Regions from separate parts of the Kitasatospora sp. NPDC004745 genome, predicted to be linked through region 2. Evidence: riboswitches for the same ligand, from Rfam matches in the RefSeq annotation. Region 2 holds a riboswitch; the other holds the start of a gene.
What was found. A riboswitch is a leader RNA that binds a small molecule or an ion and turns the genes downstream of it on or off. The one in region 2 is predicted to bind guanidine.
Positions count from the first base shown of each region.

Region 1: it holds a riboswitch for guanidine, as region 2 does, so the genes downstream of both, ACFYUY_RS18025 (SMR family transporter) here and ACFYUY_RS00830 (MBL fold metallo-hydrolase) in region 2, are expected to answer to the same signal.

Region 1 is NZ_JBIALK010000009.1:174,197-177,629, forward strand. It holds gene ACFYUY_RS18020 (MFS transporter) at 1-1,364, opposite strand, end outside; gene ACFYUY_RS18025 (SMR family transporter) at 1,474-1,788, opposite strand; guanidine-III (ykkC-III) riboswitch at 1,833-1,898, opposite strand; tRNA gene ACFYUY_RS18030 (tRNA-Cys) at 1,996-2,067, shown strand; gene ACFYUY_RS18035 (xanthine dehydrogenase family protein molybdopterin-binding subunit) at 2,131-3,433, opposite strand, start outside.
Region 2 is NZ_JBIALK010000001.1:227,393-230,825, forward strand. It holds gene ACFYUY_RS00825 (DHA2 family efflux MFS transporter permease subunit) at 1-864, shown strand, start outside; gene ACFYUY_RS00830 (MBL fold metallo-hydrolase) at 929-1,780, opposite strand; guanidine-III (ykkC-III) riboswitch at 1,793-1,860, opposite strand; gene fes (enterochelin esterase) at 2,016-3,134, opposite strand; gene fhuB (Fe(3+)-hydroxamate ABC transporter permease FhuB) at 3,230-3,433, opposite strand, start outside.

The DNA.
Region 1 (3,433 bases), on a different contig from region 2:
GTGAAGGCGCCGGCCGAGCCGGTGGACCCGGCCCCCTCGTGGGCGGCGGCCAGCGAGCCGCCGCCCAGGGCCGCGAACAGCACCCCGGCCAGACCCACCAGCAGCACGTTGCCCAGCGCGTCGCTCATCTGCAGCGAGGCCGAGTTGGCCCCCGCGTCCTCCGGCGCGGACAGCTTCATCATCAGCACGCTCACGCTGGCGACCGTCAGGCCCATCCCGATCCCGCCGACGCCCCAGGCGACCGCCGCCACCCAGGCCGGCACCGCCGGGACCAGCACCAGCGCCGCGCCCGCGATCGCCACCGCGGTCAGCACGAACCCGCCCCGGATCATCGCCTCGCGGTAGCGCTCCGCCCCCGGCCGCCCCTGCAGCCACGAGCCCAGCGCCCAGGAGAGCCCGCCGCTGGTCAGCGTGAGCCCGGCCAGCGTCGGGGACAGCCCGCGCTGGGTGACCATCATCAGCGGGATGAACGCCTCGGCCGCGAAGAACGCCCCCGCGGCCACCCCGCGCAGCAGGATCACCGTCGGCAGGCCGCGCCCGGCCCGCAGCGTCCCGGTGGGCAGCAGGCCCAGCACGGCGGGCAGCAGCAGCGCCGCACCGGCCGCCGCCGGGAGCAGCCCCAGCAGGTCGAGCCGCTGGCCGGCGTACTGCAGCAGGCCCGCCCCGACCGCCGCCATCGCGGCCAGTACGGTGCGCCGGCGGTCGAAGTCCGCGCCCTTCGCCACCGGGTGCTCCCGCTCGGAGCGGGCCAGCGCCGGGCCCATCACGGCCAGCGGCAGCAGGATCAGCACGGGCACCGCCAGGAACACCCAGCGCCAGCCCAGGTGCTGGGTGACCGCCCCGGAGACCACCGGGCCGACGATCGAGGGCAGCACCCAGGCCGAGGAGAAGGCCGCGAACACGGACGGCCGCAGCCGCTCCGGGTAGGCCCGGCCGACCACCACGTACAGGGCGACGATCACCAGGCCGCCGCCCAGCCCCTGGACCGCCCGCCCGGCCACGAACAGCCACATCCCCGGCGCCGCGCCGGCCACCACCAGTCCGGCGCCGAACACCGCGATGCCGGCGAACAGCGGCTGCAGCGGGCCGCGCCGGTCGCACCACTGGCCCGAGACGACCAGGGCGAACAGCGTGGTGGTGAAGTAGCCGGAGAAGGCGAAGGCGTAGAGCCCGAGGCCGTCGAGCTGGCGGGCCGCCACCGGCATCGCGGTGTTGACGGCCGTCGCCTCGAAGGCGAGCAGCAGGACCACCGAGACGATCCCCAGCGTCAGCGCCCGGTAGCGGCCGCTGAGGACCCCGCCGCCGGGGTCGTCGTCGAGGGGTACGGGCGCGGGGTCGACCGAGGTGGGGGAGGCAGTGGTCATACGTAACATCGTAAGGGCCGTCCGGCTGGGTGACCCCTGACTCCGGTCGCTGACCGGATCCGCCGCAGGACCTAGGACCCGCCGCCCGGCACGGCCCGGGACCACCGCGTCAGTGCAGCGCCTTGAGGCCCACCACGCCGGAGACGATCAGCAGCAGGCAGCCGATCCGGGCCGCGGTCACCGCGTCCCCCAGGACGGCCATGCCGTAGAGCGCGGTGCCGACCGCGCCGATGCCGACCCACACCGCGTACCCGGTGCCGATCGGGATGGTGCGCATCGCGTACGCCAGCCCGCCCATGCTCAGCAGCAGGGCGACGCCGAAGACGAGGCTGGGGACGAGCCGGGAGAAGCCCTTGGACGATTCCAGGGCGACCGCCCACACGGTCTCCAGGACACCCGAGACGATCAGAACGAGCCAAGCCATGACGGCCGTACCTCCGCAGTCCACAGCGGCCGGATTGCCGCTGAACTGCGCCGTCTTGTCGTCACCGGGTACGACGCGCTCGTCCGGGGTGGCCGGAGTCCGACCACCTGTCTCCGACCGTAGCACGGGCCGCCGCCGGAGTTGCCATGCAGAATTTACATTCGGCCGTTGACGGTCCGTCGCGGAATCCGCCACCATGAATTCACTGGCCGTGTGCCCGAGTGGCTTAGGGAACCGTCTGCAAAGCGGTACACGCGGGTTCGATTCCCGCCATGGCCTCGAAAAGGAATTGCCGGTCGGCTTTCGCGCCGACCGGCAATTCCCGTTTCCGGGAATTCCCGGTCAGCCCGCGATCGCGTCCTCGGGGCGGATCGGCAGCCGGCCGACCGGCAGGCCGGTGGCGGCGCGGACGGCCGCCGCGACGGCCGCCGGGGCCACCACCGCGGGCACCGCGCTGACCGCCTTCGCGCCGAAGGTCGCCACCACGTCCCGCTCCTCCAGCAGGGCGGCGATCCGCACCTCCGGGGTGTCCAGGGCGGTGGGCAGCCGGTAGCCGGTGAGCGAGGGGTTCTGCAGCACCCCGCCCTCGGTGCGCAGGTCCTCCAGCAGCGCCAGGCCGACGCCCTGTGCCACCCCGGCCTCGATCCGGTCCTCGATCTGCCGCGGGTTCAGCGCCCGGCCGACGTCCTGCGCGACCGTCATCTCGACCACCCGGACGGCGCCCAGCTCGATGTCCACGTCCACCACCGCGCGCATCGCGCAGAAGGCGATGGAGACGAAGGCGTCGCCCTGCCCGTTCTCGTCCAGCGGCTCGGTCGGGTGCGGGCGGCACTGCGCGGTGGCCCACAGCTCCTTGCCCTCCAGCGCCTCGGCGACCGGCATGCCGAGCACCCCGTCGTACGAGGTGATCTTGCCGTCGGCGATCTGCAGCAGCTCCGCGGACATCCCGAAGTTGGCGGCGATCGGCTGCAGCAGCTGGTGGCGGACCATCAGCGCGGCGCGCTCCACCGCGCCGCCGGAGACCCAGGTGTGCCGGCCCCGGGCGGACGGCCCTGCGATCGACTGGTCGCTGTCGGCCGGCGCGATGTAGACCTCGCTGACGCCCAGCACGCTCTGCACGATCTGCCGCGCCAGGGTGGCGAAGCCCTGCCCGGAGTCGACGGCCGCGCAGATCACCGTGGCGTGGTCACCGCTGACCCGCACCGTGGCGGTGGAGACCTCGTCCTCGCCCTCGGCCCCGAGCATGTGCACCATGCCGACCGCGTAGCCGATCCCGCGCCGCACCGCGGCCGGGTCGCCGGCGCCGCCGGGCCCGCCCGGCAGCAGCCACTCGGCGTCCGGGTCGTCCACCGGCAGGGCCGGCAGCGGCTCGGCCGCGACGGCCTCCAGCAACGCGCCCACCGGCGCGGGGCAGGTGACGGCCTGCCCGGTGGGCATCGGGTCCCCGGTGGACATCGCGTTGCGGCGGCGGATCTCCACCGGGTCCACGCCGATCCGGGCGGCCAGCTGGTCCAGCTGCGACTCGTGGGCGAAGCAGGCCTGCAGCGCGCCCTCGCCGCGCATCCGCCCGGCCGGCGGGTTGTTGGTGCGCACCGCCCAGGCGTCCACGAAGACGTTCGGGCAGACGTACGGGCCGACCGAGAAG
Region 2 (3,433 bases):
GTGCCGATCGGGGTCGCGGCGCTGGTCACCGGCCTGGCCGGCCTGCGGGCCGAGGCCGAGCCGCCCGCCGGCCGCTTCGACACCACCGGATTCCTGCTCGCCACCCCCGGCCTCGGGCTGCTCAGTTACGCGCTCGGCTTCGGCCCGGCGCACGGCTGGTCCTCGCCGGGCGTGGCGTTCGGCGGACTGGCCGGACTGCTGCTGCTCGGCGCGGCGGTGCGCCACCAACTCCGGGCCGAGGAACCGCTGGTGGACGTGCGGCTGCTCGCCGACCGGGCCTACGGCGCCGCCACCTGGCTCGCCCTGCTCACCTCGGCCGGCCTGATGGGCGCCCTGTTCGCGCTCCCGCTGCTCTACCAGGCGGCGCTCGGGGCCTCGGCGCTGGACGCCGGCCTGAGCGTCTTCCCGGAGGCGCTCGGCCTGATGGCCGCCTCCCAGGTCGTCGACCGCCTGCTGCCGCGGTTCGGTCCGCGCCGCCTCGCCCGGCCCGCCCTGCTGCTGGCCGCGCTCGTGCTGGCCGCCCTGGGCTTCGCCGAGAACCCGTGGGCGGTGCGGGCGCTGATGTTCGCGGTCGGGCTGGTCCTCGGCACCGCCGTGCTCACCGTCCAGATCGCCGGCTTCGCCGACGTCCCGCCGCCCGCGATGGGCCGGGCGATGGGCCTGTTCACCATCGTCCGCACGCTGGGCGGGGCTCTGGGGATCGCCGCCGCGGCCGCCGTGATCGGGGCCCTCGGTGACGACGCCGGCTCGGCGGGCCCCTACCGGGTCGCCCTGCTGGGCACCGCCGGCCTGGTCGCGGTCGGCGTCCTCGTCGCGCAGCGCCTCCCGGTGGAGCCGCCGGCCCCGCCGCCCCCGGAGGACTGACCGGGGCCCGGGGGCGGCGCTGACCGGCGCCGCCCCCGTCTGCCCGCCCGCCCGAGGGGCGGGTTCAGTCGCTGGGCCAGAGGATCAGGTCGGCGAGCGCGTGGCGGGTGGGGCGGCCGCCGAGTTCGGTGAGGGCGGCGCGGATCCGGTGCAGGTGGTCGACGGTCAGTTCGAGCGGCGGCTCGTCGGGCTGGTGGGTGTAGCGGATCGGGTAGTCGACGCCGGGGGTGCGGGTCATCTCGATGTGGCAGCCGAGCACGTGCGTCACCGGTCGCCGTTCGGCGAAGGCGATCAGCCGGTCGATGGTCCTGGTGAAGGCCGGCCAGTCGTCGATGTAGAGCCGGCCGGGGTAGACCGTGTCCCCGGTGAGCAGGAAGCCGGTGTGCGGGTCGTGGAAGGTGACGGCCGCCGGGTGGTGTCCCGGGGTGGCCAGGCACTCCAGGACCCGGCCGCCGAGGTCGACGAGGGCCACCGCCTCCGGGTCGCGGTCGAAGCCGAAGTGGGCCCAGGCGGTGGCCGGGTCCGCCGCGACCACGGTGGTGAGGGGCCGCCCGGTGAACTGTCCGTCGCCGGCGACGTGGTCGCCGTGCGGGTGGGTGTGCAGCACGAGCAGCCGGTAGCCGTCGCGGGGGTTGCGGGCGAGCCATGCGTCGATCAGCCCGTCGACGACCGTGCGCAGCGGGAAGAACGCGGGTTCCGGGGTCGCCCCGGTGTCGATGAGCACCGCCCGCTCGTCCCCGAAGAGCAGGAACAGGAACGGCGCCTCGTAGTTGACCGCCATGTTCTGCCGCAGGATGACGGTGTGCTCGTCGTACTCGTAGACCTGGATCTCCGGGTCCGTGTCGTGCTTCGCCGACGGGGACCCGTGGATCCACCGTACGTCCAGCGGACGGGCGACCGGGGTACCGGCAGCCATGACGCCTCCCAGCGTGCGTCGTCTTGGCGGGCCGGGTACGGCGCACATCTCGTCCGGGGCCGGCGCCGACGCGCCGCCACGGGGACGCTAGCACGCGCCCGCGGCGGCGGTCCGGCCCCGCGGGGGCCGGTGCGGTGAGGGGCCGGTGTCGAGGGGCCGGAGTCGTGAGCGGCCGGTGTCATGAGCCGGTGTCGTGAGGGCCCGGTGCCGCGAGGGGGCGCCTCCCGCCGGGCCCTCAGCCGGTCGGGCCGCCGAGCAGGTGCGCCAGCCCGTCGGCCAGGCCGCCGCGCCAGCAGGCGTAGTCGTGGCCGCCGTTGAACTCCCGGTACTCGAGGTCGTACCCGCGCGCCACGAGGACGTCGCGCAGGTGCCGGTTCTGGGTGAGCAGCATCCACTCCTGGAGGCCGACCTCCAGGTAGAAGCGGGCCGGGCGCCGCTCGTCGGCGGCGAAGCGGCGGGTGAGCCACTCGCTCCCCTCGTCGAAGTCGGTGCCGTCCGGCCACCAGAAGGAGCCGGACTGGGAGAGCGCGTTGCCGAACCGGTCCGGGCGGCGGTGGGCGGCGAACGCGGCGGTGAGTCCGCCCGCGCTCTGGCCGGCGATGACGGTGGCGGCCGGGTCGGTGGTGGCGCCGAACCGGCCGGCGGCCCAGGGCAGCAGCCGGTCGGCGAGGAGGTCGACGAACTCCGGGTTGCAGCTGAGGTCCTCGGGCCGGCCGGGGCCCATGGTGTGGACGAGCAGCGCGACGGTGGGCGGGATCGCCCCGTCGGCCGTGAGGTTGTCGAGGGTGTCGCCGACGGACAGCACCTCGCCCCACATCTCCCCGTCGAGCAGCACCGCCACCGGATGCGGGCCGGCCCCGTGCCCCGCGGGCAGGTGGACGTCGACCCGCCGGCCGGCGTGCTCGGCGGCGACGGTGCGGCCGCGCGGCACGCCGTCGCGGCGCCGGACGTACGGCTGGGCGGGGGCGCCGGGGAGGCTGAGCACGGAGGAGGGGTGGCGCCCGTCGCGGGCGGGCAGCCGGGGCTGCTCGTCGAGCGGGTCCGGCCGGGCGTGGTCGAGGACGTGCAGCCAGTCGGCCCGGGCGGTGCCGGGGGCGGCGCCGCGGTAGGGGTGGAGCTGGTAGGAGGCGCGGTGGTCGGCGCGCAGCCGGTAGGTGATGGTCCAGCGGCCGTCGGCCGTACGGTCCATCAGGTGCGGGGTGAGGTCGCCGGCGTGGCGGTCCTTGTCGGTGACGGTGTGCAGGAGGGCGAGCACGCCGTCGCAGGGCTGGTCCGGCTCGGGCTCGTGGACGAAGGTGACCAGCCGGTACGCGGGGTCGTGCGGGTCGGGTTCGACCAGGGGGTGGGGTTCCACGGGCAGCACTCCGGGACTCGGTGGCGGGAAGGGCGGGGCCGGCAAGAGAAAGGTGGGGCAGGGGCAGGGGACGGGGACGGGCGACGGGACGGGGGCTACGCCGGGTCGCCGCGGCGGCCGAGCAGCACCCACAGCAGGAAGGGCCCGCCCAGGACGGTGGTGACGATGCCGACCGGGATCTCGACCCCGCCGATCAGCACCCGGCCGAGGGTGTCGGCGAGGACGACGAGCAGGGCGCCGGTGAGCGCCGAGCCGAGCACGGGCACCCGGGCGGGCCCGGCGAGGCGCCCGGCGAGGAC